Regions from separate parts of the Microterricola viridarii genome, predicted to be linked through region 1. Evidence: predicted binding sites of a transcription regulator. Region 1 holds the regulator's gene; the other holds the start of a gene.

Evidence for each region. The regulator HrcA, encoded in region 1, represses chaperone genes, less so after heat shock. The targets are predictions, from matches to a motif close to TTNGCACTCGNNNNNNNCGAGTGCNAA.
Region 2: the regulator HrcA is predicted to act here: its motif matches at 10,583-10,609, upstream of groES (co-chaperone GroES).

Annotation. Positions count from the first base shown of each region.
Region 1 covers NZ_LT629742.1:2,512,884-2,528,690, reverse strand. Annotated here, with positions in the region: gene BLT62_RS11595 (ComEC/Rec2 family competence protein) at 1-212, shown strand, start outside; gene holA (DNA polymerase III subunit delta) at 239-1,252, shown strand; gene rpsT (30S ribosomal protein S20) at 1,495-1,755, opposite strand; gene BLT62_RS11580 (alpha/beta fold hydrolase) at 1,877-2,632, opposite strand; gene BLT62_RS11575 (response regulator) at 2,629-3,273, opposite strand; gene BLT62_RS11570 (sensor histidine kinase) at 3,270-4,556, opposite strand; gene lepA (translation elongation factor 4) at 4,664-6,514, shown strand; gene BLT62_RS11560 (DUF1990 family protein) at 6,938-7,585, shown strand; gene hemW (radical SAM family heme chaperone HemW) at 7,592-8,821, shown strand; gene BLT62_RS11550 (histidine phosphatase family protein) at 8,950-9,762, shown strand; gene BLT62_RS11545 (DUF4870 domain-containing protein) at 9,860-10,246, opposite strand; gene BLT62_RS17995 (DUF4870 domain-containing protein) at 10,384-10,983, opposite strand; gene hrcA (heat-inducible transcriptional repressor HrcA) at 11,174-12,196, shown strand; gene dnaJ (molecular chaperone DnaJ) at 12,267-13,379, shown strand; gene BLT62_RS11525 (16S rRNA (uracil(1498)-N(3))-methyltransferase) at 13,385-14,158, shown strand; gene BLT62_RS11520 (HIT domain-containing protein) at 14,178-14,549, shown strand; gene BLT62_RS11515 (PhoH family protein) at 14,536-15,633, shown strand; gene ybeY (rRNA maturation RNase YbeY) at 15,648-15,807, shown strand, end outside.
Region 2 covers NZ_LT629742.1:1,100,886-1,116,692, reverse strand. Annotated here, with positions in the region: gene BLT62_RS05125 (helix-turn-helix domain-containing protein) at 1-583, opposite strand, end outside; gene BLT62_RS05120 (class I SAM-dependent methyltransferase) at 714-1,520, shown strand; gene guaB (IMP dehydrogenase) at 1,691-3,193, opposite strand; gene BLT62_RS05110 (branched-chain amino acid ABC transporter permease) at 3,504-4,766, shown strand; gene BLT62_RS05105 (branched-chain amino acid ABC transporter permease) at 4,781-5,761, shown strand; gene BLT62_RS05100 (ABC transporter ATP-binding protein) at 5,751-6,665, shown strand; gene BLT62_RS05095 (ABC transporter ATP-binding protein) at 6,652-7,431, shown strand; gene BLT62_RS05090 (ABC transporter substrate-binding protein) at 7,622-8,932, opposite strand; gene rarD (EamA family transporter RarD) at 9,121-10,074, opposite strand; gene groES (co-chaperone GroES) at 10,210-10,506, opposite strand; gene BLT62_RS05075 (class I SAM-dependent methyltransferase) at 10,737-11,939, shown strand; gene BLT62_RS18300 (DUF4190 domain-containing protein) at 12,046-12,576, opposite strand; gene tsaD (tRNA (adenosine(37)-N6)-threonylcarbamoyltransferase complex transferase subunit TsaD) at 12,750-13,844, opposite strand; gene rimI (ribosomal protein S18-alanine N-acetyltransferase) at 13,841-14,365, opposite strand; gene tsaB (tRNA (adenosine(37)-N6)-threonylcarbamoyltransferase complex dimerization subunit type 1 TsaB) at 14,362-15,036, opposite strand; gene tsaE (tRNA (adenosine(37)-N6)-threonylcarbamoyltransferase complex ATPase subunit type 1 TsaE) at 15,046-15,609, opposite strand; gene alr (alanine racemase) at 15,606-15,807, opposite strand, start outside.

The DNA of each region.
Region 1 (15,807 bases):
CGCTGTATCGGACGCTCACTGCCCGCGTCGGACTGATCGGGGTCGGCGCCGACAACGGCTACGGGCACCCGACATCCGCCCTGCTCGAGATGTTGGAGGGGAGCGGCACGCGGGCGTTCCGCAGCGATCTGCACGGCCTGGTGTTGGTGGCGCCTCGCCCGGCCGGCGGCGTGGACGCGCTGCGGGTGTGGAGCGCGCGCCGTGGCGACTAACCTTGAAGCTGAAGAGAGGGAGGCGCGTGGCTACTCGCACGACACAGGCACGAGGCAAGAGCACCGTGGCCATTCCGCAGCTCGCATGGAACCAGGTTCGACCCGCCCCGGTCGTGTTGGTCTCCGGCACCGAGGGCTTCCTCGCCGACCGAGCGATCCGCCGGCTGCGAGACTTCCTCAAGGGCGAAGACCCGAGCATGGAGGTCGTCGACCTCGACGCCGACAGCTACGCGGCGGGGGAGCTGCTCACCGTGGCGAGCCCCTCGCTGTTCATGGAACCGCGCTTCATCCGCGTCAACTCCGTCGAGAAGTGCACCGACGCCTTCATCACCGAGACCCTGTCCTACCTCGAGGACCCGGCCGAGAACACCTACCTGGTGCTGCGCCACAACGGCGGCGTGCGCGGCAAGAAGCTGCTCGACGCGCTGCGCGGCGGCCTCGGCGGCGGCATCGAGGTCGTCTGCGCCGAGCTCAAGAAGGACGCAGAGAAGTACGACTTCGCGGTCAACGAGTTCAAGGCCGGCGCGCGCCGGATCACCCCGGGTGCGCTGCGCGCCCTGGTCGGCGCATTCAGCGACGACCTCGCCGAGCTGGCATCCGCCTGCCAGCAGCTCATGGACGACACCTCGAACGAGATCAACGAATCGACCGTCGAGCGCTACTACGGCGGGCGCGTCGAGAGCAACGCCTTCAAGGTCGCGGATGCCGCCCTCGCCGGCCGCCGCGGCGACGCCCTCGTCTCGCTGCGCCACGCGCTCGACTCCGGCGCCGACCCGGTACCGATCGTCGCCGCCTTCGCGATGAAGGTGCGCACCATGGCCAAGGTCGCCGGCAATCGCGCCAGCGCCGCCGAGCTCGGCATGGCGCCCTGGATGCTCAACCGCGCCCGCAAAGACCTGGCCGGCTGGAACGAGGACGGCCTGGCCCGCGCCATCGAGGCCCTCGCCGAGGCCGACGCCGGCGTCAAGGGCGCCTCGCGCGACCCCGTCTACGCGATCGAGCGGCTGATCGGCGTCATCGCCGCCCGCGGCCGGCTCTAGCCCGCGCGAACGGGCACCCGGCTCGCGGCCCTCGCGAACGCACATTCGGCTCGCGGCCCTCGAAATGTCTCGCGGCCCCCGACATAACGAGGGCCGCGAGACATTTCGAGGGCCGCGAGCCGGTTGGATGCCGGATGCCGGATGCCGGATGCCGCGGGCCGCGGGCTGCGGCGAACTCGCCCCGCACACACAGAACGGGCCCCGTCCGAAGACGGGGCCCGTTCTGAAACAGAATGTGAAGCTTAGAGAGCTGCAACCTGCTTGGCGATGGCCGACTTGCGGTTCGCAGCCTGGTTCTTGTGCAGAACACCCTTGCTTACAGCCTTGTCGAGTGTCTTGCCTGCGGTGCGCAGGGCCGACTCGGCAACAGCCTTGTCGCCGCCGGCGATCGCGGTGCGGGTCGCGCGGATTGCGGTCTTGACCTGGCTCTTGACGGCCTTGTTGCGCTCCTGGGCCTTCTTGTTGGTGCCGATGCGCTTGATCTGCGACTTGATGTTTGCCACGTTCAGTACGTCCTTGCTTAGATGTGTATTCGGATTGTGCCGCTTGACGGTAGAGGGGCGTCTCGCGGCAATCGTGTGAAGTGGTGGGATACACACGGAAGCCAACAGGAAACTTTACCAGTTATTCGGCCGGGTCGACAATCGTCCGGATCTCGCCGCCCGGTTCGGTGTCCACGGCGGCGGCGACGCGGCGCAGGATCGCCGTGAACTCGCGGGGTCGCACGAGGCTGGCGAGGTGTGTGGCCCGGGGGATCAGCACGTGCTCGGTGCGTGGGTTCGCCCGCACGAAGCGGGCCTCGTCGAGCCGGAAGTGGTCGAGGCTGCCGTTCACGATCCAGACCGGGCCGGGGTAGGCGGCGAGCCCGGCCAGCGGGTCGAGCGACCCGGCGGCGCGCAGCCCGGCATCCATCACGTCCAGGGCGATGCCGCCGGCGCCGAGGTCGGCGGCCGCCTGCCGGCCGACCGCCATCCGGGCCATGCCGTTGTTCAGGGCCAGCCCCTTGTCGGGCAGGCGCCTGATCGCGCCGGCCAGGGCGCGGTAGCCGGCGAGGCCGGGCCCGCGCGGCAGGGTGGAGCAGCTGGCGGCGATCAGCCCGGCGACGCCCTGCGGATGCCGCGCCGCGTACTCGATCGAGAAGTAGCCGCCGAGCGAGAGCCCGACCAGCAGCACCCGCCCTCCGAGCCGCTGCACCCCGGCGTCGATCGCCTCCAGCGCGGCCTCCACCGTGAACGGCTCGCCGATGCGCGCGCCGTGGCCGGGAAGGTCGATGGCGAGCGCCGGCCGGCCGTCGGCGGCGAGGTCCTCCAACTGCACCCGCCACATGCTGGCGGAGGTGCGGATGCCGTGCACCAGCAGCACGGGCAGTGGCGCGCTCATGACCGGCTGCGGATCAAGCCGGAGGCCTGGGCGGCCGCGACGGCGGCGGTGCGCGAGGAGACCCCGAGCTTCGTGAAGATGTGCACGAGGTGCGACTTGACCGTCGCCTCGCTGAGGAAGAGCGCCTTGCCGATGTCGCGGTTGCTCTGCCCCTCGGCGACGAGCCCGAGCACCTCCGCCTCGCGCAGGGTGAGCGGGGAACCTACGGCATCCGCCCGGCTCTGCATCAGCATCTCGATGGCGGGGGAGATGGCGCTCTCGCCGGCCGCGGCGAGGCGCACGGCGGCTATCAGCTCGGTCGGCGGGGCGTCCTTCAGCAGGTAGCCGCTGGCCCCGGCCTCGACGGCGCCGAGGATGTCGGCGTCGGTGTCGTAGTTGGTGAGCACGAGCACGCGCGGGGCCCCGGCCACGGCCCGGATCTGCCGGGTGGCATCGGCGCCCTGCATGCTGCCTTCGGCGCCGGAGGAGCCGAACTGGAGGTCCATCAGCACGATGTCGAACTCGTGCTCGGCGCAAAGCTCGACGGCGCGCTCGGCGGTCGCCGCCTCGGCGAGCACCAGAATGTCGTCCTCGGAGGAGAACAACGCCCGGAGTCCGGCACGCACGACCGGGTGATCGTCGGCGAGCAGCATCCTGATCATGGGGTGACCTCCTTGTTCGCGGCGGGGGCGGGCTGGGCGGCTTCGAGGGGCAGCGAGACGGCGATCGCCGTTCCGGATCCGGGGGCCGTCTCGACGCTCAGCCGCCCGCCGAGCCGTTCGACGCGCTGCTGGATGGTGGCGAGCCCGAACGACTCGCCGAGGTGTGCCGCCGTGCGGGCGGCATCCGGCTCAAAGCCGACGCCGTCGTCGACGATGTCGAGGGTGAGCTCGTCGTCCATGAAGCTCAGCGTCACCGCGGCGCGCTGGGCCTCGGAGTGCTGCAGCACATTGGCCAGCGAGCCCTGCGCGATGCGCAACAGCGTCGTCTCGTGCACCATGGGCAGCTCCCGCGGCTCGCCGCTGAGCTGGAAGCTGACGAGCGTCGGCGAATCCGGGCGGGTGGATGCCGATTGGGCGCTGATCGAGGCGGCGAGCCGCTCCAGGGCGGCCGGCAGGGACTGCTCGTCCAGTGCGGGGGCGCGCAGCTCGCGGATGAACCGGCGGGTCTCGGCCAAGCCGTCCGCCGCGGTGTGGCGCGCCTGCTGAACGTGCTCGAGCGCGTCCGGGTCGGTGATGCCGCGCTCCGCGGCGTGCAGCAGCAGCTGGATGCTGGACAGGCCCTGGGCGACGGTGTCGTGGATCTCCCCGGCCAGGCGCTGCCGCTCGGCGAGGGTGCCCGCCTCCCGCGCGGTCGCCGCCAGGCGCTCCCTGGTTGCGAGCAGGTCGTCGATGAGCATCTTGCGCTCCGCCGACTCCCGGTAGAGCGCCCGGTAGGCGAGGCCGAGCACGACGGCGGCGGCCGCGCCGATGAACGGGCCGATGAAGATGGTCGGGCTCCAGCCGAGGTCCATGCCGAGCACGAAGATCGACATCAGCATCGTCACCGCCACGATGGGCACGCTCCAGCGCGGCGGGAACAGGTGCAGCGCGATGAAGAACAACGCGAAGACGATGTAGGCCGCCTCCGAGGCGAGCAGTGTCAGAACCAGCCAGACGAGCACGAGCGCGGCGAACCAGACCGCCTGCACCCAGCGCGGCATCGCGTGCCGGGCGAAGAAGAGGCCGAGCGCGTAGACGACGAGCAGCAGCACGCACAGGCCGATGACCAGCCGGGGCATCGGCCAGGTGCCGAGCATGGCGCGCACGGCGACGAAGGCGGTGAGGCCGATCATCAAGGCATGCAGGCTGAACTGCATGGCCACGAACACGGGGGTCAGCGCCGAGTGGGCGGCGCTCGGCGCGCTCTCGTCGGTCGACGGGTTCTGCTGCGTGGTGCTTGTCATCGGCGCCAGCCTAGTCAGGGTGCCGGAGTCGCGGCATCCGTCGAAAGATCCACACAATTTACAAGGAGTCCACCGAACGGCGCCGGACATGGGAGAATGGCCACACAATGTCACCACGAGCTTTGATGGCCCTCGAGCCCGCGTCCACAGACCCCGCGTTCATCCGCAATTTTTGCATCATTGCGCACATCGACCACGGCAAGTCGACCCTTGCCGACCGCATGCTGCAGATGACGGGGGTGGTCAGCGACCGAGACATGCGCGCCCAGTACCTCGACCGCATGGACATCGAGCGCGAGCGCGGCATCACCATCAAGAGCCAGGCCGTGCGGATGCCGTGGGCACTCGGCACGCAGAGCTACGCGCTGAACATGATCGACACTCCCGGCCACGTCGACTTCAGCTACGAGGTCTCCCGGTCGCTCGCCGCCTGTGAGGGCGCCGTGCTGCTCGTCGACGCCGCGCAGGGCATCGAGGCCCAGACGCTCGCGAACCTCTACCTCGCCCTCGAGAACGACCTGACGATCATCCCGGTGCTCAACAAGATCGACCTCCCCGCGGCCGACCCGGACAAGTACGCGAAGGAGCTCGCCAGCCTCATCGGCGGCGACCCCGACGACGTGCTGCGGGTCTCCGGGAAGACCGGCCTCGGCGTCGAGGACCTCCTCGACCGGGTCACCGAGCGCATCCCCGCGCCGCAGGGCGACCCGAACGCCCCAGCCCGCGCCATGATCTTCGACTCCGTCTACGACAGCTACCGCGGCGTCGTCACCTACGTGCGCATGATCGACGGCCAGCTGAAGCCGCGCGAGCGCATCCAGATGATGTCGACCCGCGCCACCCACGAGATCCTCGAGATCGGCGTCAGCTCGCCGGAGCCGACCCCGAGCAAGGGCCTCGCCGTCGGTGAGGTCGGCTACCTGATCACCGGCGTGAAAGACGTGCGCCAGTCCAAGGTCGGCGACACCGTCACGACGGCGGCGAAGCCCGCCACCGAGGCGCTGCCCGGTTACACCGAGCCGCTGCCGATGGTCTTCTCCGGCCTGTACCCGATCGACGGCTCCGACTACCCGATCCTCCGCGAGGCCCTCGACAAGCTGAAGCTCTCGGATGCCGCGCTCGTCTACGAGCCCGAGGCCTCCGTCGCCCTCGGCTTCGGCTTCCGCTGTGGCTTCCTCGGCCTGCTGCACCTCGAGATCATCACCGAGCGCCTCGAGCGCGAGTTCGGCCTCGACCTCATCGCCACGGCCCCGTCCGTGATCTACGAGGTCACCACCGAGGACAAGAAGACCGTCACCGTCACGAACCCGAGCGAGTTCCCGGCCGGCAAGATCTCGGCCGTGAGCGAGCCCGTCGTCAAGGCGGCGATCCTCGCCCCCAAGGACTATGTCGGCGTCATCATGGAGCTCTGCCAGAGCCGCCGTGGCGTGCTGCTCGGCATGGACTACCTCGGTGAGGACCGCGTCGAGATCCGCTACACGATGCCGCTCGGCGAGATCGTCTTCGACTTCTTCGACAACCTCAAGTCGAAGACCGCCGGCTACGCCTCGCTCGACTACGAGCCAGCCGGCGAGCAGACCGCCGACCTGGTCAAGGTCGACATCCTGCTGCAGGGCGAGCAGGTGGACGCGTTCAGCGCGATCGTGCACCGCGACAAGGCCTACGCCTACGGCGTGCTGATGACCACGCGCCTGCGCGAGCTGATCCCGCGCCAGCAGTTCGAGGTTCCGATCCAGGCCGCCATCGGCGCCCGCATCATCGCCCGCGAGTCGATCCGCGCGATCCGCAAGGACGTTCTCGCCAAGTGCTACGGCGGTGACATCAGCCGCAAGCGCAAGCTCCTCGAGAAGCAGAAGGAGGGCAAGAAGCGCATGAAGATGGTCGGCCGCGTCGAGGTTCCCCAGGAGGCGTTCGTCGCAGCGCTCACGGGCGACGTCGAGAAGAAGGACAAGAAGTAGCTCCCCGCTGATCGCGGAGAACACGAAAACGCCCCCGGCCGTGGCCGGGGGCGTTTTCGCGTGTGCACGCTAGCGGCGCGTCGTCCTCAACGTCGTGACGAGGGCAACGATCGAGACGATGAGGGCAGCGACTGCGACGACGACGGTGACGATTTCCATGGGTGCTCCTTGGTTCAGTTGCCCGGCGTGCCGGGCGCGTCCTTCCACCGTATCGGGTCGCCGCCCGTTGGCTCGAGGGAGCGCCAGCGACCGAAGCCAACACGCTGCGCGCGGTCCCCACTGGTCGGGGCAGCGGATGGCGGGGCGGCCGTGTCCGGTTGGCTTCGGGGGCTGCGCTGCCCCTTTGGCGCCGCGCGGGGGAGCCCGCTGCCAGAATCGTCGCCTACTCTGTATGAGGGGTTTTCGAGAAAGAAGTGTTCACGCGTGCGTCGTTCCACATTCACCGACCAGCCGGTCAGCTATGGCGCGATCGGTGGAACCATGGCGCCCGATCTGATGAGCTACCCGCCAGCCGGCTACCGCCCGGCCGAGCACAGCACGCAGCTCGGCAGCGGCGCCGAGCGCTTCGCGACGGCATCCGCCAGCCTGATGACGTGGGGCGTGCAGCGCGGCAGCGGCATCGAGGTGACCGACACCCAGCAGGGCACGGGCGAGCGCTACCAGGGCCTGATGTTCGACGCAGAGGGTGCGCCGCTCGCTGAGCAGCCGCAGCGCCAGAGCGAGGAGCGCTTCGGCCCCGACGGCACCCCGTACATCACCGCCGGGATGACCGCGATGCTGCACATCACCGCGTGGCGGATGACGGTCACCGCACCGGTGCGCGTCGTGCTGGTCATCGACGAGCCCGCTCAGGTCGGCTTCGCCTACGGCACCATGCCCGGGCACCCGGAGAGCGGCGAGATCCTGTTCGTGGTCGAGCACCGCGACGACGACTCCGTCTGGCTGGTGATCCGCAGCTTCTCGCAGCCCAGCTCAGCGCGGTGGAAGCTCGTGCGGCCGCTGATGCGCCTGCAGGAGCGCTCGTACACCCGTCGCTACCTGCGGGCCCTGCACCCCGCGGCATCCGCGTAGCCCACGATGGCCAGCGCCCTGCCCCTCGGTGACCCTGCCCCGAGTGATGGACTCCTGCCCGCGACTGCCGCCGATGGCGCGCACGATCGCGCCTTCAGCGTCTACCTGCACGTGCCCTTCTGCCGGGTGCGCTGCGGCTACTGCGACTTCAACACGTACACCGCCACCGAGCTGCGCGGCGCCAAGCAGAGCGACTACGCCAGCCAGGCCGTGCTCGAGATCGAGCACAGCGCCCGCATCCTGGAGAGCTCCGGCGTTCCCGCCCGGCCCGCGGCCACCGTCTTCTTCGGCGGCGGCACGCCCACGCTGCTGCCGGCCGCCGACCTGGTCGCGATGCTCGACGCCGTGCGCACGGCGCACGCCCTCGCGCCGGGCGCCGAGATCACCACGGAGGCGAACCCCGACTCCGTCGACCGCGACTACCTGCAGACGTTGCGGGATGCCGGCTTCACCCGCGTCTCGTTCGGCATGCAGTCCGCCGTCCCGCACGTGCTCGCAACACTCGAGCGCACCCACGATCCGGCCCGCGTGCCGCTCGTCGTGCAGTGGGCGCGCGAGGTCGGGCTCGACGTCAGCGTCGACCTGATCTACGGCACGCCGGGAGAGTCGATCGACGACTGGCGGGCGAGCCTCGAGCACGCCATCGCACAGCAGCCGGACCACATCAGCGCCTACTCCCTGATCGTCGAGGACGGCACCAAGCTGGCCAGGCAGATCAAGCGCGGCGAGGTCGCCCAGCCCGACGAAGACCTCCAGGCCGACATGTACGAGCTGGCCGATGAGCTGCTCGCGGCCGCCGGCTACGACTGGTACGAGGTCAGCAACTGGGCGCGCGGCACCGAGCACCGCTCAGAGCACAACCTCGCCTACTGGCGCAGCAACGACTGGTGGGGCATCGGCCCCGGTGCGCACAGCCACGTCGGCGGCGTGCGCTGGTGGAACGTCAAGCACCCCTCCGCCTACGCCGATCGGGTGCTGGCCGGGCACTCGCCGGCCGCCGGGCGCGAGAGCCTCTCGCCCGAGGTGCGCGAGTTCGAGCGGGTGCTGCTGCTGGCCCGCATCCGCGAGGGAATCCCCGTGTCCTCGCTCGCGCCGGCCGGCCGCCTCGCCGTGGCCGGCTTGATCGCCGACGAGCTCATCGACGCGCGCGCCGCCTTCGCCGGGAGGGTCGAGCTGACCCTGCGCGGCCGCTTGCTGGCGGATGCCGTCGTGCGCCGCCTGCTCGAAGACGACTAGCGGCGAAACCCTCTCTAGACGGCGAGGCGGCGCGCCGCTAGTATCCAGCCAAGAAGTTACCGAATGGCATTCGGTTTTCGAGTTCACCCTGCTCAGAAGTCTCCGTCTCTTCGAAAGGTTCCCAGACAATGTCGTCTCGTCGTACCCTCCGCATCGCGGTCGCCGGCATCGCCGCCGCCGCGCTCTTCTCGCTCGCCGCCCTCTCCACCCCCGCCCTCGCCGCAAACTCCAACGGTGCCAGCTCTTCCGCCCAGTCGGTCAAGGCCGCCCCCGGCAAGAACGCCGAGGTCACGATCTACCTCACCCGCCACGGCGAGACCTGGCTCAACACCACCCATCGGATGCAGGGCTGGTCCGACTCACCGCTGACCGAGAGCGGGGAGCTCGACGCCCAGCACCTCGGTGCCGGCCTGGCCGAGGCGGGCGTCAAGTTCAAGTCGGCGTACTCCGCCGACATGGTGCGCCACTACGAGACGATCTCGCTCGCGCTCGATGAGCTCAAGTACAAGGGAGCGCCCGTGCGTGACAAGGGCCTGCGCGAGGTGGCCTTCGGCAAGTTCGAGGGCGAGACGCAGGCTGCGACGTTCAAGGCGGTCACGCCGTACCTCACGGGCGGCGACATGAACGCCTTCCTCAACGCGATCGTCACGGCCAACGAGGGCAGCGGTCTGACCGCGGAGACGGTCGACCAGCTCACCGCTCGGGCGATGGCCTCGCTGAACGCGATCGCCGCCGCGCAGGCGAAGCAGGGCGGCGGCAACGTGCTCGTCGTCTCCAGCGGCATCACCATCGTCGCGGTGCTCGACGCGATGGGTGCAGACACCAGCTCGCTCACCGAGGGCATCGACAACGCCGCGGTGAGCGAGCTCCGCTACAAGAACGGCGTCTGGACCGTGGTGACGATGAACGACTCGAGCTACGTCGAGTCCGGCGCCAACTGATCCGCGTTCCTCACGCGCAGCGTTCCCCAGACAGAGAATGCGCCTTCGCCGACCGGGCGAAGGCGCATTCTCGTTTGTTGCGGCGGGGTAGTGCCGCCTAGTTGACGAACTTGATCGTCAGCGGGTAGCTGTACACCTCGCCCTGGTTCGCCTTGACGCCGGCGATGATGCTGAACACGATGTTCACGATGCCGACGATGGGCAGCAGGAACCAGCCGATGACCACGATGATCAGCAGCGAGCTCACGATCGCGTAGATGATCATCGAGATCTGGAAGTTCAGGGCCGCCGCTGTGTTCGCGCGAACGAACGGGCCGCGGTCGCGCAAGACGAGGAACCCGACGAGAGCGGGAATCACGGGCAGGCTGACCATCCACAGCAGGCCGCCGAGGTGGACCAGTGTCGCCCAGAGCTTCTCATCGGCCGGGCTCAGCTGCGTCGGGCCCTGGTAGGGAGTGGCGGGGGGAGGCGGTGCGGCGGACATTTTGTCTCCAGAGTGTCGAGCGCGCGGCGTGGCGTTCGGGCCGTGCTCGCGCGCGGGTCAGTGCGGGATTGCGCTGTAACGCGGTCCCACTTTGGCACAGGCGGCGCGCCGAGCGCAGCAGGGCGGGCCGAAAAGGGCTACTTGATCAGGCGGATGGCGAACGGGTATCGGTAGCCGCGGCCGTCCTTGACCTGTGCAAAGGCGATGATCGAGAAGATGACGCCGACGAGCCAGATCAGCCAGGACAGGCTGTACAGGAAGCTGAGCAGGCCGAACGACGCGATCGACAACACCGAGACGATGATGAACAGGGCGACCTGGGCCATCAGCAGGGTGAGCTGAAAGTTCAGCGCCTCCTTCGCCTCGGTGTTGGTGAAGCGCCCGCGATCCCTGAAGACCAGCCAGATGATCAGCGAGGGCAGGAAGCTGAGGATGCCGCCCAGGTGGGCGAATGAGGCCCACTGGATGTCGGCGGTCGGGCTGAGCGGGGGCGGCGGCGCCGTGTTCGCGTACGGGTTCGCCGGCGGGCTGGGCGGGCCGGGCGGACCCGGCGGCGCAGGCGGCGGGGCGCTGGCATACGGGTTCTGCTGCGGCGCGGCCGCGGCGGGCGGCGCGGGAGGGGGTGCGGCGCTGGAGTAGGGGTTCTCCGGAGCCGGCGGCGGCGTCGGGGGAGTCGGCGGCGTCGGCGGCTGCTGAGTCGGGTCGGAGGGGGGCGTTGGTGCGGCGGGGTCAGTCATGATCGGCCCTTTCCATTCACGGGTGCCGGCGGGCGCGCACTGCGCCCACCCATAAGCTAGCGCCGCCCCTGCCGTGCGGCAACGCTCATTGCCAGCCAGTGCGCGATATGATTAGCACTCAGGAGTAGTGAGTGCCAGCAGCCCGCACGGGCGAACGCCGGCGCCCTCTGGCACAGTGGAGGCGGTGCACATGGTTTCGGAACGGAGCCTCGAAGTCCTGCGCGTCATCGTGCAGGACTACGTGTCGTCGCGCGAACCCGTCGGCTCCAAGTCGATTGTCGAGCGGCACTCCTTCGGCGTGTCCGCCGCCACCATCCGCAACGACATGGCGCAGCTGGAGGAAGAGGAGCTGATCACAGCCCCGCACACCTCCTCCGGGCGCATCCCCACCGACAAGGGCTACCGGCTCTTCGTCGACCAGCTCAGCGACCTGCGCCCGCTCAGCGGCGCCCAGCGGCACGCCATCGAGACCTTCCTCGGCCAATCCGCCGACCTCGACGAGGTGCTCGCCCGCACCGTGCGCCTGCTCTCCCAACTCACCCACCAGGTCGCCCTGGTGCAGTACCCCTCCCTCAGCCGGGCCACCGTCAAGCACGTCGAGCTGGTGCGCCTGAGCGACAACCGCCTGCTCTCGGTGCTGATCACGGACACCGGCCGCGTCGAGCAACGCGTCGTCGACACCGTCGGCGGCGTCAGCGACGAGCACGTCGCGGGCCTCCGGGTCAGCGTCAACGAGACGCTGGCCGGCCTCGGCATGACGGATGCCGCGACCGCAGCGGCCGGCCTGGCCGCCGTCGCCCCGCCGCAGCTGGCCGGACTGGCCGCCGTGGTCGCCGACACGCTCGTGGAGCAGGTGCTCGCCAACCGCGCCGACAAGCTGGTGATGGCGGGTGCGGCCAACCTGGTGCGCACGGAGGAGGACTTCACGGGGAGCATCTTCCCCGTGCTCGAGGCCATCGAGGAGCAGGTGGTGCTGTTGCGCCTGCTCGGCGAGATGGCCGTGGACCAACACGGCGTCTCGGCGAGCATCGGCCGGGAGAATGCCTCCTTCGGGCTCGGCGAGACCTCGGTTCTCAGCAGCAGCTACCACTCGGCCGGTTCCGAACTGGCCAGGGTCGGCGTGCTCGGCCCGCTGCGGATGGATTACTCCAACAACATGGCCGCCGTTCGCGCGGTCGCTCGGTACTTGTCCAGGCTCTTGGGCGAAAACTAGTCAGACGAATCGCCTCGACATTGTGCACGTGTGAGCACCGTGCGCTCGAGGCCGGAAAGGAACGGCCGGAGTGGCTGACCACTACGAAGTATTGGGCGTCTCGCGTGAGGCGACCACCGACGAGATCAAGAAGGCGTACCGCCGGCTTGCGCGCGAGCTGCACCCGGATGTGAACCCGAGCTCCGAGGCCTCGGAGCGGTTCAAGGAGGTGACCCACGCCTACGACGTGCTGAGCGACGCCAAGCAGCGCCAGAACTACGACATGGGCGGCCAGGGCGGCTTCGGCGGCGGCGGTGGCGACTTCGGCGGCTTCGGCGACATCTTCGAGACCTTCTTCGGCGGGGGAGGCGGTGGCGGCGGACGCCGCGGCCCGCGCTCCCGCCGTGAGCGCGGCCAGGACGCCCTGCTCCGGGTCGAGCTCGACCTCGACGAGATCATCTTCGGCACGCACCGCGAGATCGAGGTCGACACGGCCGTGCTCTGCGAGACCTGTGAGGGCTCCTGCTGCGCCCCGGGCACCAGCCCGGTCACCTGCGACATCTGCCACGGAACCGGCAGCATCCAGCGCGCGGTCCGCTCGCTGCTCGGCAACGTGATGACCTCCAGCCCCTGCGGCAGCTGCCGCGGCTACGGCACCATCATCGCCACGCCCTGCCTCACCTGCTCTGGCCAGGGCCGCGTGCGGGCCCGTCGCACCGTGCCCGTCGACATCCCCGCCGGCGTCGACACCGGCGTGCGCCTGCAGATGCCCGGCAGCGGAGAGGTCGGCCCGGCCGGCGGCCCGAACGGCGATCTGTACCTCGAGATGAAGGTGCGCCACCACGACGTGTTCAGCCGCGACGGCGACGACCTCCTGGCCACCCTCGAGGTGGCCATGACCGACGCCATCCTCGGCACCAGCACCGTGCTGCACGCCCTCGACGGCGACGTGGAGATCGAGCTGAAGCCCGGCACGCAGAGCGCGGAGGTCATCACGATCAAGGACCGCGGCATCGGCAAGCTGCGCGGCACCGGCCGCGGCGACCTCCGCATCGGCATCCAGGTGGTCACCCCGAACAAGCTCAGCGGCAAGGAGCGGGACCTGATCGAGCAGTTCGCCAAGATGCACAAGCACCCGGCGCCCGCGCTCAGCCAGTTCCACCAGGGCTTCTTCTCCAAGCTGCGCGACAAGTTCGTGGGCTAGGCCCGATGAGCTCTCTGTTCCTGCGGGAGGACCTCGACCCGGCCGCGGTGGCCGCTTCCGGCATCGCCAGCGTCACCGGCGCAGAGGCCAAGCACGCCGTGACGGTCAACCGCACGCGCCTCGGCGAGCGGGTCTCCATCGGCAACGGCCGGGGGCTCATCGTCACCGGCCCCGTCGTCACGGCGGATGCCGGCGAGCTCGCCATCCAGGCCGAGCTGGTCGAGAACGTGCAGCCGGCCACCCCGCGGCTCGTGCTCGTGCAGGCCCTCGCCAAGGGCGGGCGCGACGAGATGGCGGTGCAGGCCTCCACCGAGCTGGGCGTGGACGCCGTCATCCCGTGGAGCGCCGCCCGCTCCGTCTCCCGCTGGGAGGGCGCCAAGGTCGCCAAGGGGCAGGAACGCTGGGCGAGCATCGTGCGCGAGGCGAGCAAGCAGTCGATCCGCGCCTGGCTGCCCGACGTGACGGCGCTGTTCTCCACCAAGGACCTGGAGCGGCTCGCCGCGACGAGCAGGATGCTGGTGCTGGAGCCGACGGCGGAGCTCGCGCTGACGGAGTGGACCGCCGCAGAGCTCGGCCGCGCCGGGCACGGCGCCGGGCACAAGTCCGAGCTCGACATCGTGCTCGTGGTCGGCCCGGAGGGCGGCATCGCCCCGAACGAGCTGGAGCGGCTGCAGGCGGCGGGGGCGAGCCTCGTGCGCCTCGGCTCCACGGTGCTGCGCACCTCCACGGCCGGCGCCGCCGCACTCTCGGTGCTGAGCGCTCACCTCGGCCGCTGGTAGCGCGCCTTAAGATGGAGTCATGACTTCACTCGAGCCCAGCATCTTCAGCCGCATCGTCGCGCGCGAGATCCCGGCCACGATCGTGGCCGAGACCGACAACGTCATCGCGTTCAGGGACATCGCGCCGCAGGCGCCGCTGCACGTCGTCGTGACGACGAAGACGCAGGAGTACGCCAACGTCGTCGAGCTGGCCGCCGGTGACCCGGCCCTGCTCGCCGAGCTCGTCGCGGTCGCCTCGCAGGTGGCCGAGGAACTGGCGCCGGAGGGCAAGACGCCCGGCCAGTTCCGCCTCATCTTCAACACCGGCCCGGAATCCGGGCAGACCGTGTTCCACGTGCACGCCCACGTGCTCGCCGGAACATTCAAGGAGGGCTCGCTTGTCGGCGGCTAACAACGAATCACGAAAGCACGACGCCGAGCCGCGCAGCGAGGTCAAGCTGCTCATCGACGGAATCGCCATGGTGCGCCTGTTCGGGGCGCAGGACCGCCTGCTCTCCACCGTTGAGAAGGAGTATCCGGATGTCGCCGTGCACGCGCGCGGCAACGAGATCACCCTCGCCGGCCCGAGCAGCCAGGTGCAGGCCGTCTCCCGGCTGATCGAGGAGCTGCAGGACGTCATGCGCGACGGCCAGGACCTGAGCCCGCGGGAGGTGTCGCACTCGGCCCGCATCCTCGAGGCCGACCAGGCCGCCACCCTGAACGACGTGCTCGGCCAGGCCATTCTCACCTCCAAGGGCAAGAGCATCCGGCCCAAGACCCGCGGCCAGAAGGCCTACGTCGACGCCATCGACGAGAACAGCATCGTCTTCGGCATCGGCCCGGCCGGAACCGGCAAGACTTACCTGGCGATGGCCAAGGCCGTGCAGGCGCTGCAGCGCAAGGAGGTCGACCGGATCATCCTCACCCGGCCCGCCGTCGAGGCGGGGGAGCGGCTGGGCTTCCTGCCCGGAACGCTGACCGACAAGATCGACCCGTACCTCCGGCCGCTCTACGACGCCCTGGCCGAGATGATGGACCCGGAGCTGCTGCCGAAGCTGCTCGCCACCGGCACCATCGAGGTCGCCCCGCTCGCCTACATGCGCGGCCGCACCCTGAACTCCGCCTTCGTCGTGCTCGACGAGGCGCAGAACACCACGCCGGAGCAGATGAAGATGTTCCTGACCCGTCTGGGCTTCGGCTCGAAGATGGTGGTCACCGGCGACATCACCCAGGTTGACCTGCCGGCCGGCGCCTCCGGCCTCCGCCTCGTCACCCGCGTGCTCGACGGCATCGACGACATCTTCTTCGCCCGGCTGACCAGCGACGACGTCGTGCGGCACTCCCTGGTCGCCCGCATCGTCGACGCATACACCGACTACGACGCCAAGAAACAGGCCCTCCGCTTCGAGCGCGAAGAGGCCAGAGAATTCGCGAACCGGGCGGAGCGCCGCGGCGCCCCGCGCGATCGCCAGCAGGGCCACGGCCCCCGCTCCTGAGAGGCAACACAACTATGAGCATTGAGATCAACAACGAGTCGGCCATCCCCGTCGACGAGGCCGCCATCCTGCGCCTCGCCGTCTATGCGCTGGACGCCCTGCACGTGCACCCGGATGCCGAACTCGCCATCGTGCTGGTCGACGAGGGCGCCATGGAGCAGCTGCACGTGCAGT
Region 2 (15,807 bases), 1.4 Mb from region 1:
CGGCGTCGAGAAGGTTCTCGGCGTTTGCGGCGCGGAGGTGGGCTACGGCACCGCGGGCGATCTCCTCCCATTCGACGAAGATCTCTCGCGCCCGGTTGTCTGTCATGAGGTAGCGACACGTGTTCCTCTCCCCGGGAGGGAGAAGTGCGAAGCCGTCGTAGAGCGCCAGCCCTTCGCTGTTCGCCGCGACCATGTTGCTGAGCCGGTCGAGCGCGTACGCGGGGTTCGGTCGGACGGCTTCAACCAGCGCTGCCAGGCGTTGGGCGAGTTCGAGATCGTCGCCGCGAGCGCCTCGAGACGACGGGGCCGACGGGGCCGACGAGCGGAGGCGGTAGAGATGTTCCGTGGCATCGACGCTGAGGCGGAGCACGCGGGCGATGGCGTCCAGCACCGCGTCGCTGGGATGGGCCTCGCGACCTTGCTCGAGGCGGGTGTAGTAGTCGACGCTGATCCCGGAGGCAGCCGCAACTTCTTCACGGCGCAGTCCCGCCACCCGTCGACGGTTCGCGCTGCTGTGCGTCAGAGGCTCGAGGCCAGTGTCCGCTCGCCGCGCGCGTAGAAACCCGCCAAGCTCATTCGGCACGCTCCACCTCCTCGGATTCTGGTGCGGCTGACGGGGTGCGGCACTCCTAGGAAGATTACGGCCTTCTGCCTCGGGCGCTCGGTCGGGAAGCTGGGTACAGCGCACGTCCAACGAGTTGAGGGAGTTTTCGATGGCGATCTACACGCACGGTTATCACGAGTCCGTTCTGCGGTCACACCGCTGGCGGACGGCGGCCAACTCGGCGGCATACTTGCTCCCGCTGCTGAAACCCACCGACCACCTGCTTGACGTCGGCGCCGGGGCGGGCACGATAACGGCGGACCTTGCCGGGTTCGTCGGGGAGATCACGGCTACCGAGATTGGCGCCGATGAGCTCGAGCTCACACGGCAGACGATCGCCGAACACGGCGTGGCGAACGTTGAGTTCCGGGTTGCCGACGTCCACGCCCTCGACTTTGACGATGACACCTTCGACGTCGTACACGCGCATCAGGTGCTGCAGCACGTCGCCGACCCTGTGAAAGCGTTGCGCGAGATGGTCCGGGTGACCAAGCCCGGCGGCATCGTGGCGGTGCGCGACAGCGACTACGCCGGCTTCAGCTGGTGGCCAGAGCTCCCGGCACTGGATACCTGGCTCGACCTCTACCGCACCGTGTCACGCGCCAATGGCGGCGAACCGGACGCCGGACGCCGGCTGCTTTCCTGGGCACACGCCGCCGGTCTCGACGAGGTCACCGCCACGTCAAGCACGTGGTGCTACGCCTCCCCGGCCGAGCGCGCCTGGTGGGGAGGAATGTGGGCCGACCGCATCCTGAACTCCGCGATCGCACGGCAACTCACCGACTCCAACCTGGCGACACCGGCTGACCTCCAGCAGATCAGCGACGCATGGCGGGAATGGGCCACCGACGAAGACGGGTGGATCTCCATCCTCCACGGCGAGATCATCTACCGCGTGGGCCCAGCCGGCGGCTGAGCGCACGGACGCAGAAGGCCCGCCTCCGGTGAGGAGACGGGCCATCAGTTGCCTGCCGAGGTGGACACGCGAATTGTTGCGTTGCGAGGCTGCCGCGGCACGCCCTCGACGCTGGCGCGTCTGCGGGCTACGGCTGCCGCCTTGCTAGAGGAAGCGCGTCGCGCTGACCTCTAGCGCTTATAGTTCGGCGCCTCGACGACGATCTGCACGTCGTGCGGGTGCGATTCCTTGAGGCCTGCAGCCGTGATGCGCACGAACTTGCCCTTCGCCTTGAGCTCCTCGATCGTGCGGCCACCGACGTAGAACATCGACTGACGCAGGCCGCCGATGAGCTGGTGCGTGACGGCCGCGACGGAACCGCGGTACGCAACCTGGCCCTCGATGCCCTCGGGGATCAGCTTGTCGTCGCTCGGAACATCCGCCTGGAAATAGCGGTCCTTCGAGTACGAGGTGTTCTTGCCCCGCGTCTGCATGGCGCCGAGGGAGCCCATGCCACGGTACAGCTTGAACTGCTTGCCACCCTGGAACACCACGTCGCCTGGCGACTCGTCGGTGCCCGCGAGCAGCGAACCGATCATGACGGTGTCGGCACCGGCCACCAGCGCCTTCGCGATGTCGCCCGAGTACTGCAGGCCGCCGTCGGCGATGATCGGCACGCCCGCCTCTCGCGCCGCGAGGTACGACTCGTAGATCGCTGTGATCTGCGGCACGCCGACACCGGCGACGATGCGGGTGGTGCAGATCGAACCGGGTCCAACCCCGACCTTGACCGCATCGACCCCCGCGTCGATGAGCGCCTGCGCGCCTTCGCGGGTGGCCGCCTGGCCGCCGATCACGTCGATGTGCTCGAACGTGGGGTCTGACTTGATCCGCCGCACCATCTCGATGACTCCCGCAGAGTGGCCGTTGGCCGTGTCCACGACGATCACGTCGACCCCTGCATCGCGCAGGGCCTCCGCGCGCTCCCAGGCATCGCCGAAGAAGCCGATCGCAGCACCGACCCGCAGGCGGCCCTCGGCGTCCTTCGTGGCATTCGGGTACTGCTCGGACTTGTCGAAGTCCTTCACGGTGATGAGTCCGGTGAGGTGTCCCTCTGCGTCGACGAGGGGCAGCTTCTCGACCTTGTGCTTGGCGAAGATCGCGAGCGCCTCGTCGGGGTCCATTCCGACGCGCCCGGTGATCAGCGGCATCTTGGTCATGACCTCGGCCACCGTGGTGCTGGACTTGGCGGCATCCGGGACGAAGCGCATGTCACGGTTCGAGATGATGCCGACGAGCTTGCCCTCGGCGTCCACGACCGGCAGACCGCTCACCCGGTAGGTCGCGCACACGGCGTCGACGTCGGCCACGGTCGCGTCCGGCGTCGTTGTGACGGGGTTTGAGACCATGCCGGACTCGCTGCGCTTGACCCGGTCGACCATGTCGGCCTGGTCCGCGATCGAGAGGTTGCGGTGCAGGATGCCGATGCCGCCCTGCCTGGCCATGGCGACGGCCATGCGCGTCTCCGTCACGGTGTCCATCGCTGCCGAGAGCAGCGGCGTGGACACGTTGATGCGCCGAGTCAGCCGGGACGTGGTGTCGGCCTCACTCGGGATCACATCCGTATGACCGGGGAGCAGCAGAACGTCGTCGTAGGTAAGTCCAATGAATCCGAACGGATCTGCCTGATCCATCTCTCCCCTTTGCGTCTAGGAAATATGTGGGTGGCGCAGGCGAATGCCTGACGCGTCGAATGCGGAGAACTCGTGGCTCTCGCATCCATCAATGTTAAGCGAGATTGCTGGGAGAGAATTCCGCAGATCACAATCGCATGCCGAATGCGCGACGAGAGGGGGCAGTTAGGACATAATCAGCACTACCGCTGACGGTGTTGTCGGCGGCAGAGGCCCGGAGCCGGGCGAGTTTGCTCGTCGGCGCCCCCATGGAGGTGCAGTGAATCCCACTGAATCGGCTCACAAGAGGTCCCCCATACGTGCGGTAGCGATGGCGGTGATGCTCCTCGTCGCGCTCACCGTTGCGCTGTTCGCCGGCGGTGCCTCCCCCGCCCACGCCGACGACGTCGACGTCGACAAGTACGACTACGTGCTCGCGGGCAACGTCACCTTCAACGGGGAGCCGCTCGACGGCGTACTCATCACCGTCACGGGGCCGGGCACCGACACCGAGGTGAAGACGGGTGCAGACGGCAAGTGGCGGGTCGGCGTCCCCGAGAAGGCCAGCTACACGGTGACCCTGGACGAGGACACCCTGCCGGAGGGCGTCGTCGTCACCAAGGGCGGGAACACGATGACGGCCGAGTTCGGCCTGACTAAGACGAAATCGGTCAACTTCTTCCTCGGCGAGGGCACCCGGGTCACGGTCTCCTTCTTCGACCAGCTCATCAACCGGGTGGCGAACGGCCTCAACTTCGGGTTGCTGCTGGCCCTGGCCGCGATCGGGCTCTCGCTCATCTACGGCACGACGGGCCTCAGCAACTTCGCCCACTCGGAGTTGATCACCTTCGGCGCGCTCATGACGCTGGTCTTCGCGGTGAACCTCGCACTGCCGGTGTGGCTCGCCATCCTGATCGCCCTCGTCCTGAGCGCCGCGCTCGGCTGGACATTGGATGCCGCGCTCTGGAAGCCGCTGCGCAAACGCGGTGTCGGCGTCATCCAGCTCATGATCGTCAGCATTGGCCTCGCCCTGGCGATGCGCTACACCTACCAGTTCTACGTCGGCGGGGCCACGAGGCAGCTGCCGGGGGCCTCACCGGCCAAGCTGCAGCTCGGGCCGCTGTCGCTGTCCTGGATCGACCTCACCAGCATGGCCATCAGCGTCGTGGTGCTGCTGGGCGTCGCCTACTTCCTGCTGCGCACCCGCATCGGCAAGGCGACCCGCGCCGTCTCGGACAACCCGAGCCTGGCCTCGGCCAGCGGCATCGACGTCGACTTCGTCATCCGCGTCGTCTGGGTCATCGGCGCGGCACTGGCCGGCCTGAGCGGCATCCTCTGGGCGTACTTCCGCCCCGGCGTCAGCTGGGACATGGGCTTCCAGATCCTGTTGCTCGTCTTTGCCGCCGTGGTGCTCGGCGGGCTCGGCACCGCGTTCGGCGCCCTCGTCGGCTCGATCATCGTCGGCCTGTTCGTCGAGCTCTCCACCCTCGTCCTCCCCCCTGACATGAAGTTCGTCGGGGCGCTCGTCGTGCTCATCGTCGTGCTGCTGGTCCGGCCGCAGGGAATCCTGGGCCGCAAAGAGAGAATCGGATAGGAGGCGACGCAATGATCGACTGGGGACAAATCTTTTCGAACGCGGCCGTCGAGCTGATCAGCCCGACCACCGCCGCCTACGCGCTCGCCGCGCTCGGCCTCGCCATCCACTTCGGCTACACCGGCCTGTTGAACTTCGGTCAGGCCGGCTTCATGGCCCTCGGCGCCTACGGCTACGCCATCTCAATCCTCACCTTCGGGTTCCCCGTCTGGGGCGCCGTGCTGGTGGGCATCGGGGCATCCGTCATCTTCGCCCTGATACTCGGCGTGCCGACGCTCCGGTTGCGGGCCGACTACCTGGCCATCGTCACCATCGCGGCGGCGGAGATCGTGCGACTGCTGTTCACGACGAACACCTTCGTGGCCGTCACCGGCTCGGCCAACGGCCTCAGCGAGTACAAGGACGGCTTCCGTGCACTGAACCCGCTGCACTTCGAGGGCACCGCCGGCTTCGGGCCCTGGCAGCACAGCGCCAACGACTGGTGGGTGATCATCGTCTCCTGGACGGTCGTCGCCCTGGCCTGCCTGTTCACCTGGTCGCTCATGCGCAGCCCGTGGGGGCGCGTGCTGAAGGGCATCCGTGAAGACGAGGATGCTGTGCGCGCTCTCGGCAAGAACGTGTACTCCTACAAGATGCAGAGCCTCATTCTGGGTGGTGTGTTCGGCACCCTCGCCGGCATGATCTTCATCATGCCGCGCGCGGTGATCCCCGCCCACTACGCGACGTCGCTCACCTTCTTCATCTACGCGATCCTGCTGCTCGGCGGGGCGGCGACGATCCTCGGCCCCGTGGTCGGCTCGATGCTGTTCTGGGTGCTGCTCTCGTTCTTCTCCGGCTTCGTCGCCCGGGCTGTCGAAGTCGGCTGGCTGGACATCACCCAGGTGCAGGGCGGGCAGCTGCGCTTCATCCTGGTCGGCGTGGCCATCATGCTGATCGTGATATTCAGGCCCCAGGGCTTGCTCGGCAACAAGAAGGAGCTGGCTTTTGTCAAGTAACGCGACCCCCAGTTCGAAGCCGGTCAAGTCCATCGACCTGCACGTCGGCGACGCCGCCCCCGGCTGCAAGAAGAACGACCCGATCCTCGTCGCCGATGGCGTGCGCCGCACCTTCGGCGGCCTGACCGCGGTCGACGTCGATCACGTCGAGATCCCCCGTGGCGCCATCACCGCGCTGATCGGGCCGAACGGCGCGGGCAAGACGACGTTCTTCAACCTGCTCACCGGCTTCGACAAGCCGGATGCCGGCAGCTGGACGTTCGACGGCACCTCGCTCGCGCACGTGCCCGCCTACCGGGTGGCCAGGATGGGCCTCATCCGCACCTTCCAGCTGACCAAGTCGCTCGCGCTGCTGAGCGTGATGGACAACATGAAGCTCGGCGCGACCGGCCAGACCGGCGAGAACATGTTCCGCGCCCTGCTGCCCGTCCTCTGGCGCAAGCAGGACCAGGAGATCGAGGCGCGGGCGGTGGAGCTGCTCACCCGGTTCAAGCTGGACGCCAAGCGCAACGACTACGCGGCCAGCCTCTCCGGCGGCCAGCGGAAGCTTCTCGAGATGGCCAGGGCGCTGATGAGCGAACCCACCCTGGTGATGCTGGACGAGCCGATGGCCGGCGTGAACCCGGCGCTCACCCAGTCGCTGCTCGACCACATCCTGGGGTTGAAGGAGCAGGGGATGACGGTGCTCTTCGTCGAGCACGACATGCACATGGTGCGGCACATCGCCGACTGGGTGATCGTCATGGCCGAGGGCCGCGTCGTCGCCGAGGGCGATCCGCACACCGTCATGCAGAACCCGGCGGTGATCGACGCCTACCTCGGCCAACACCATGACAGCGACCTCGGCAGCAGCGACGCCGACAACGTCGAAGCGATGAAGGAGCTCCTCGATGACGACAAGTAGCCCCGGCACCTCTGCCGCCCCGGCATCCGCCCCCGTCGGCGAGGCCGTCGTCGACGTGCGCTCCATCACGGCGGGCTACCTGCCCGGCATCAACATCCTCACCGACTGCTCCCTCATGGCCAGGCAGGGTGAGCTGATCGGCATCATCGGCCCGAACGGCGCGGGCAAGTCCACCCTGCTCAAGTCGATCTTCGGCCTGGTCAAGGTGCGCGGCGGCGGCATCTACCTGCACGGCGAGGAGATCACCAACCTCAAGGCGAACAAGCTGGTCGGCAAGGGCGTCGGCTTCGTGCCGCAGACGAACAACGTGTTCCCGACGCTGACCATCCAGGAGAACCTGGAGATGGGCATCTACCAGAAGCCGAAGGGCCTGGCCGAGCGGCTGGAGTTCGTCACGGCGATCTTCCCCGAGCTCGGCAAGCGGCTCACGCAGCGCGCCGGATCGCTCTCCGGCGGCGAGCGCCAGATGGTGGCCATGTCGCGCGCGCTGATGATGGGCCCGCACGTGCTGCTGCTCGACGAGCCGAGCGCCGGCCTCTCCCCCGTGCGGCAGGACGAGGCCTTCCTCCGCGTCAAGGAGATCAACAAGGCGGGCGTCACCACGATCATGGTGGAGCAGAATGCCCGCCGCTGCCTGCAGATCTGCGACCGCGGCTACGTGCTGGACCAGGGCCACGACGCCTACACGGGCACCGGCCGCGAGCTGCTGAACGACCCGAAGGTGATCGGCCTCTACCTCGGCACCCTCGGCCAAGACGACGAGTAGCGCCGCACTCGGCCGACCGGGGTTTCCCCGGCCGGCCGCTCTGCGCCACGTGGTGCGCCTCTGCGCCACCTGATGTGGCGCGGAGCCCCACGAAGTGGCGCAGTCGGCGCTGAGACAGCGCCGTCATCCGTCGCGCGACGCAGAGAGGGCCCCGGCCGAAGCCGGGGCCCTCCGCTACGAGCTGAAGCGACTAGTTCAGGCGCTCAGACGGCACGTTCGTGGCGTCGTACTGGTAGATGCCGATGGTCGCCTCGGTCGGGTCACCGTTCTCGTCGAAGGTGATCGGGCCGGAGAAACCGTCGTAGTCGATCTGCTTGCCCTCCTTGAGCAGGGCGACGCCCTCCTCGAAGGTGGTGACCTTCTCGCCGTCGCCGTCGCCGCCGGACACCTGGCGCAGGTAGTCGGCGATCGACTGGCCCGAGGTGTCGTTGGCTGCATAGGCGGCCAGCGCGAAGAGCACGATGTTGTCGTACGACTCGGGCGCGTAGGTGAAGTCGGTCAGCGTCGGGTCGACGGTGAGCAGGCGGTCCGTGAAGTCACCGAGCTTGGTGAGGTCAAGGCCCGGCTTGGTGCCCTTCGATCCGGCGATGAGGCCGGGGGCGAAGTCGGCGCTGTAGTCGACGAGGTTGCCGTCGACGAGGTACAGCTTGTCACCGGGGAAACCGGAACCGACCAGCTCGGGGATGATGATCTTGCTCTGGTCGAAGGTGATCAGGGCGATCGCATCCGGGTTCTGCGCCGTCACGTCGGCGATCTGCGTCGTGAAGTTGGTGTCACCCGTGTTGAAGCTGGACTCGGCGACAACGGTTCCTCCGCCGGCCTCGAAGTTGGTCTTCGTGGTCTCGGCGAGGCCGGTGCCGTATGCGTCGTTCTGGTAGATGATGCCGAGGGTGCTGTTGCCGTCCTCTGCGATGAGGTTGCCGAGCACCTCGCCCTGCAGCACATCGGAGGGCGCCGTGCGCCAGTACAGCCCGTTGTCGGCGATGTTGGAGAGGTCGAGGCCCGTGTTGGACGGCGACATCAGCACGACACCGGCACTGGTGACCTGCTCGTAGATGTTGCGGGTCTGAGCGGATGCCGCGGCACCGGAGATCGCCGAGACGCCCTGCGAGAGCAGGTCGGTGACCGAGGTGGTCACGACGTCGACGCTGGTGTCACCCTCGTCGCGCACGATCAGCTCGAGCTGGATGCCGAGGTCGGCGGCGTTGATGTCCTCGACGGCGAGCTTCGCCGCCGCGATCTGGGGCGGGCCGAGGAACGCGAGCGAACCGCTCTGCGGGGCCAGCTGGCCGACCTTCATCGACAGGTCGCGGTCGCCCGCCTCGATGGGCAGCGCGCTGCCTGCATCGGCGGTCGCCGTTTCAGAGGGCGACGTGGTCGCCTCCGGGGAGGCTCCGCTGCTGCATCCGGTGAGAACAAGTGCGCTGACGCCGATGAGGGCGACTCCGCTCAGCATGGCCCGGACAGAGCGCGAAGCCGAGGCCTTCACTATTACACTCATGGTGCTCCTTGGCTCGATCAAACACTGGTGAGGCAGTTCGGACGACTGCCGTTGAGTCACAGTATTGTCCGCCGCACGCCGAAACAAGGTTTTTGTGGCCACAACGTTGCGTCCCGTGTCAAATCGTTACATCCTCCGGGCGCGCCGCCCACTGCCCCGGCGCAGGTTCACGCCGCGCGGCGGCCCGCTCAGACGAGTTCGGGAATGCTGCGCCGGCCGTTGCGGGTGCCGAGGGCGGCATCCACCGCAAGGATCACCAGGGCCAGCCAGACCAGGGAGAATCCGACCCAGCGCGCGGTCGACATGGCCTCGTTCAAGATCAGCACGCCGACGAGGAACTGGATGATGGGCGCGAAGTACTGGATGAAGCCGAGCACGACCAGGGGAAGGCGCCGAGATGCCGCCGCGAAGAACAGCAGCGGGATGGCGGTGATCACGCCGGTGCCGATCAGCAGCAGCGTGTGCACGGCGCTGACCGTGCCGAACGTGATGCCGGTGGTCGCCCCGACCACGAGGAGCTGGATGACGGCGACCGGCAGCAGCCAGAGCGTCTCCATGCTCAGGCCGGCGACGGCGTCGACCGTGGTGCCCACCCGCTTCTTGATGTAGCCGTAGAACCCGAACGAGAACGCGAGCGTGAGCGCGATCCAGGGAATGCTGCCCGCACTGATCGCCAGCACCAGCACGGCCACGAGGCTGATCCCGACTGCGGCCCACTGTGCCGGGCGCAGCTTCTCGCGCAGGAAGAAGACGCCGAGGAAGACGGTGACGATGGGGTTGATGAAGTAACCCAGCGAGGCCTCGACGACCTGGCCGCTCAGGGTGCCGTAGACGTAGGTCTGCCAGTTGACATAGATGAGCACGCCGGCCGCCGCCATGGTGAAGGCGATGCGCGGCCGCTTGAGCAGGGCGAGGAAGAGCCGGTAGCGGCGTGTGATCGCGAGCAGGATCGCGCAGAACACGAGCGAGAACACGATCCGCCAGGCCACCACTTCGAACGCGCCGGTCGGCGCGAGGGCGATGAAGTAGATGGGCAGGAAGCCCCAGAGCACATAGGCGGAGACCGCGTAGATCAGGCCGGCTCGGCGGGTGCCGGCATCCGTCGCCGGGGCTGTCGTCTGCTGGTCAACGGATTCAGGCACCTCGGGAGTCTACGCCTGCATACAGTGCGCAGTGGGCCGACCCGCGCCCAGATGGGAGCGCGGACGACAAAAGACCCGGACGGCTGGGCCATCCGGGTCTTTCGAGAAAACGCTGAGCTTCAGCGGGAGAGGTGCTTAGCGCACAACCACTGCGAGCACGTCGCGAGCCGACAGCACGAGGAAGTCCTCGCCGCCGAACTTCACTTCGGTTCCGCCGTACTTGGAGTAGAGCACCTTGTCGCCGACGGCGACGTCGAGCGGGACGCGGTTGCCGTTGTCATCGATGCGGCCGGGGCCCACAGCCACGACCTCGCCCTCCTGGGGCTTCTCCTTGGCGGTGTCAGGGATGACGAGGCCCGACGCAGTGACCTGCTCGGCCTCGACCTGCTTGATGACAATGCGATCCTCGAGCGGCTTGATGCTGACCGACACGGTTGACCTCTTTCTAGAAAAGACTAAGGAATTAGCACACTCACACCGAGAGTGCTAAGTCGAGTTTAGGCCCTGGCTGGCACTCGTGCAACGTGAGTGCCAGACAAGTCGGCCCGAATCGGGCGGCGTTCGCCAACAGCGTGAGGCGCCGGGTGGCGGATGCCGCGGCCAACCGCCGTGTGGCCGCCGCCGCGCGGCCTGCGCGGCCCCGGCGGTGTTAGCGTGGCCGTATGGAACGCAGTGAGCTCGTCGCCCTCCTCTCCCCCGAAGGGCTTCGGCTGCTCGACTCGTTGCCGGAGTGGGATTCGTCCACCGACGTCGTGCGCACCGTCGCCGCGCTGCGCAAGGAGGGGCACCCGCCAGAGCTCGTCGCGGCCGTGCTCAGCCAGGCGAGGCTCCGCGCCAAGGCGGCGGGCAAGTTCGGCGAGTTCGCCAACACCATGCTCTTCACCGAAGCCGGGCTGGAACAGGCGACCCGGCTGCGCGTCGCCGCCCTGCACGCTGGCCGTTTCGCCGCCGCCGGGGTGCAGCACGTGGCTGACCTCGGCTGCGGAATCGGCGGCGACGCCCTCGCGATGGCCGCCCTCGAGCTGCGGGTGACCGCCGCCGACGCCGACGAGGTGACCGCGACGTTGGCCTCCTTCAACCTGGCGCCGTTCCCCCGCGCGACCGTGCTGCACGCCCGCGCGGAGGAGATCGACCTGGACGGCCTCGCCGACGGCCCGGCCGACGGCGTCTACCTGGACCCGGCCCGGCGCAGCTCCGGGCACTCGAACACGTCGAGGCTCACCCGGCCGGAGGACTACACCCCCTCGCTCGACTTCGCCTTCGGGCTCGGCGATCGCCTGCCGACCGGCGTGAAGCTCGGCCCCGGCTTCGACCGCGAGCTGATCCCCGCCGGCGCCGAGGCACAGTGGGTCTCGGTCGACGGGGCGCTGGTGGAGATGGGGCTGTGGTTCGGCGCGCTGGCCCGGCCCGGCGTGCGGCGCAGCGCCCTCCTCCTCGGCAAGGCCGGCAGCCATGAGCTCAGCGCCGCCGCAGACAGCGCAGACGCGGAGGCCGGCGCGCTCGGCGCCTACATCTACGAGCCGGACGGTGCCGTCATCCGCGCCCGCCTGATCGGCGACCTGGCCCGCTCCCTCGACGCCCGGATGCTGAGCGAGGGCATCGCCTACCTCACGGCGGACGCCGCCCACGAGACGCCGTTCGCGACGTGCTTCCGCGTGCTGGAGCAGCTGCCGAACGACGAGAAGAAGCTCAAGGCGGCGCTCGCGGCCCGCGGAATCGGCACCCTGGAGATCAAGAAGCGCGGCATCGACATCGACCCGGCGACGCTGCGCACCCGGTTGAAGCTGACGGGCAGCGCCTCCGCGACGATCGTGCTCACCCGTGCGGCCGGCAAGCACGTGACGCTGCTGGTCGAGCGCGTCTGAGCCGCCCCCGGCGATCGCACACAAACGGCCCTCTTCCACGAGGGAAGAGGGCCGTCTCGACGGGCTCGCCGCGCGGCCCCCGACGGGGCTCGGCGCAGCGCGGCTCCTAGTAGTTGAAGTTCGTGTTCGGGTTCGACGCGACGATCCCCAAGAGCACCGCGAACACGATGAACAGGATGATTCCGATCACGAGGCCGATGTAGCCGATCACGAGGCCGGCGATCGCCATGCCGCGGCCGTTCTCGCCGGTCTTCTTGATCTGGCTGAGCGAGATGTGGCCGAAGATGATGCCGACCAGGAACGTGATGCCGGTGAAGAATCCGACGACGGATGCCACCAGCGACACGATCGCGAATGTGTTGGTCTTCGGCGCCTGGCCGGGCTGGCCGTAGTTGGCGGGGGCGCCATAGGCCGGTGCGCCGTAGGCGGGGGCCGGGGTGCCGTACGCGGGAGGCGCTGGCGGGGCCGGCGGGGTGCCGTAGGCGGGAGCGGGCGCGGCCTGCGGGGCGCCGTAGGCGGGCGCGGGCGGGGCGGGAGGCGTCACCGGAGCGGCCGGGGCCTCTGGGGCGGTGAACTCGGGGTTCACGGGCGGGGTCGGCTCGTTCGGCGGGACGGGAGGCTGATTCTGGTCTGTCATGATGGAGCCCTTCTGATCAACAGTGCGGGCCTCGTGCAGCCTCACGGTCACTGCGGAACTTGCGCGCATCGGGCAGCGGAGCCGTCGGAATCGGGGCACAACTGGCGATGCACTCGCAATCCTAGCGCCGATGGTTCCGGAACGAGTGGACTTCCCAGCGAGAGGGAGGGCGCTCAGCGCACCTGAATCTCGGTGACGGGCAGTGTGGAGTCGGCGCCGAAGCCCAGCGAGCTCGGCTCATTGCCGGCCATGATCATCTGTGCCCCGAGCGCGGCGATCATCGCACCGTTGTCGGTGCACAGGCTGAGCGGCGGGATGCGCAGCTCGATGCCGGCCGCGGCCGTCCGCTCCGCCGCGAGCTCGCGCACCCGGGCGTTGGCGACGACGCCGCCGCCGAGCAGCAAGCGGGGAACGCCGTAGTCGGCGCAGGCGGCGATCGCCTTGCCGAGCAACACGTCGACGACCGCCTCGCGGAAGCTGGCCGCGACGTCGGCCACCGGCACCTCCTCGCCGGCATCCTGGGCCTTCTCGACCCACCGCGCGACGGCCGTCTTCAGCCCGGAGAAGCTGAAGTCGTAGCGGTGCTTGGCCATGTCCTTGGGCAAGGTGAGCCCGCGCGGGAAGCGGATCGCCCTCGGGTTGCCCTCCGCGGCGAGCCGGTCGATGTGCGGACCGCCGGGGTAGGGCAGGCCGAGCACCCTGGCGACCTTGTCGAAGGCCTCCCCTGCCGCGTCGTCGATGGTCTCGCCGAGCAGCTCGACGTCCCCGGTCAGGTCGCGCACGAGCAGCAGCGAGGTGTGCCCGCCCGAGACGAGCAGCGCGATCGTCGGGTACTGCAGCGGCTCGGAGGCTCCGTCCGCGCCGGTGGCGAGCAGGTCGGCCCCGACGTGGCCGACGAGGTGGTTGACGGCGTAGATCGGCTTGTCCAGGGCGATCGCGAGGGCCTTCGCGGCTCCCACGCCGACCATCAGGGCGCCGGCCAGGCCGGGGCCGCTGGTCACGGAGACGGCGTCGATCTCGTCCAGGCGGATGCCGGCCTCGGCGAGCGCCGCGTGGATCGCCGGGCTCATCTCCTCCAGGTGGGCCCGTGCGGCCACCTCGGGCACGACGCCCCCGTAGCGGGCGTGCTCGTCCATCGAGGAGGCGATGACGTTCGCCAGGAGCGTGGTGCCGCGCACGATGCCGATGCCCGTCTCGTCGCAGCTGGTCTCGATGCCGAGCACGAGCGGGTCGGTGCGGTTCAGTGGTGTGTGCGACGGGCTGCTCACGAGTTGGTCTCCAGCGGGGTGGTGGTGTTCGGGCTCGGCTCGGCCAGGGCGGCCTGGGGCGCGGGGATGTTCAGGCGCATCACGATGGCGTCGACGTTGTCTGGCTTGTAGTAGCCGCGGCGCACGCCGAGTTCGGCGAAGCCGAGCGAGGTGTAGAGGTGGATCGCGCCGGGGTTGTCTGCGCGCACCTCGAGGAACACCTCGCGGGCGCCCCGGGCCCTGGCCTCGTCGATGAGGCGCAGCATGAGCACCCGGCCGAGGCCGCGGCCCTGCGCGGCGGTGGTGACCGCGATGGTCTGGATGTCGGCCTCCGGCGCCCCGCGCGGGGCGAGCAGGCCGGCGTAGGCCTCGATCTGCTCCGGCGCGTCGGGCGGGAAGGCCACCAGGTAGTAGCAGTGCGGGTCGGCGACGTCGCGGGCCATGGCATCCGTCGACCAGGCGTCGCTCGGGAACATCGCGTTCTCGATCGCCATGATCGCCGGCACGTCGGCCAGGCCGGCCCGGCGCAGCTGCCAGGTCACCGGGTGACCCGCTTGGGGCCGTTGGACGGGGTGACGTCGGGCGAGCGCAGGTAGAGCGGCTCGTCGGCGGCGAAGGGGCGGCCGGCCGCGAAGCTCAGCTCGGCGACCATGCCGAGGGCGCCGGCCGAGATCTCGGCGGCGTCCAGCCGCTCGAATGCACCGTCGAATGCGCCGAATGCGTCGAGGGCCAGGGCGGGCAGCGCTTCCGGCTTGGCCAGGCCGGGGCCGTCCAGCCGCACCGGCAGGCCGAGCTCGTCGACGCCGGAGTAGGCGCTCCAGTACACCTCGCGGCGGCGGGCGTCGGTGACGACGAGCAGCGGGGCCGTGCGCGCGCCGGCGGCTTGGGCGGCGGCGTCGGCGGCGAAGTGCGCGAACGCGATGGCGTCGTGGCTGACGATGGGCACGAGCGGCCGGCCGAGCGCGAGCGCGAAGGTGCGCGCGGCGGCGATCCCGACCCGCAGGCCGGTGAAGGGGCCGGGCCCCATTCCGGCGACGACGCCGGAGAGCTCGGCGCGGGCGACCGCCGACTCGTCGAGCACGGCCTGGATCATGCCGCCGATCACCTCGGCGTGGCGCATGGTGTCGGCCTCGGAGCGCTCCGCGAGGATCCCCCGGTCACGGTCGACGATGGCGACGCTTGTTCCTGCGGAGGTATCGATCGCGAGAAGCATCCCTCCAGCCTACGCGCTGGGCTCCGCGCCGGGCTCCGCGCCGGGCTCCGCGTCCGGGATGCCGGCATACTCGGTGCCGGCATACTCGGTGCCCGCCCAGCGCGGGCCGAAACCGGCGATCGTCACGGTGCGCGGCTCGTCGGCCTCGGACTCGGTTTCCGACTCGGCGCCCGACTGCTCGTCGCCCGCCCCCATCGGCCGCTGCAGCCGCAGCTCCAGCCACGACTCGCTCACCCCGTCGAGCATGCCGGCTCCCCACTCCACCACGACGACGGAGTGCGCGTAGTCGATGTCGAGGTCGTCGAGCTCCATCGGGTCGCTCAGCCGGTAGGCGTCCACGTGCACGAGGGCGGGACCGCCGACGACGCTCGGGTGGGTGCGCGCCAGCACGAACGTCGGGCTGGTCACGGTGCCGCGGATGCCGAGGCCCTCGCCGAGTCCGCGGGTGAACGTGGTCTTGCCCGCTCCGAGCGGCCCGTCCAGCACCAGCAGGTCGCCGGCCCGCAGCTCGGCGGCGAGCGAGAGCCCGAACGCGTGCATGCCCTCGGCGGTGGGGACGCTGCGGGTGATCACCGGATGCTCCGCGGCACGCGCTGGCCGATCCTGGTGACGATCTCGTAGTTGATGGTGCCCGCGGCATCCGCCCAGTCCTCGGCGCTCGGCACGCCGCTGCGGGGATCGCCGAACAGCACGACCTCGTCGCCGACCTGCACGGCGGCGTCGCCGACGTCGACGATGAACTGGTCCATCGCCACGCGCCCGACGATCGGG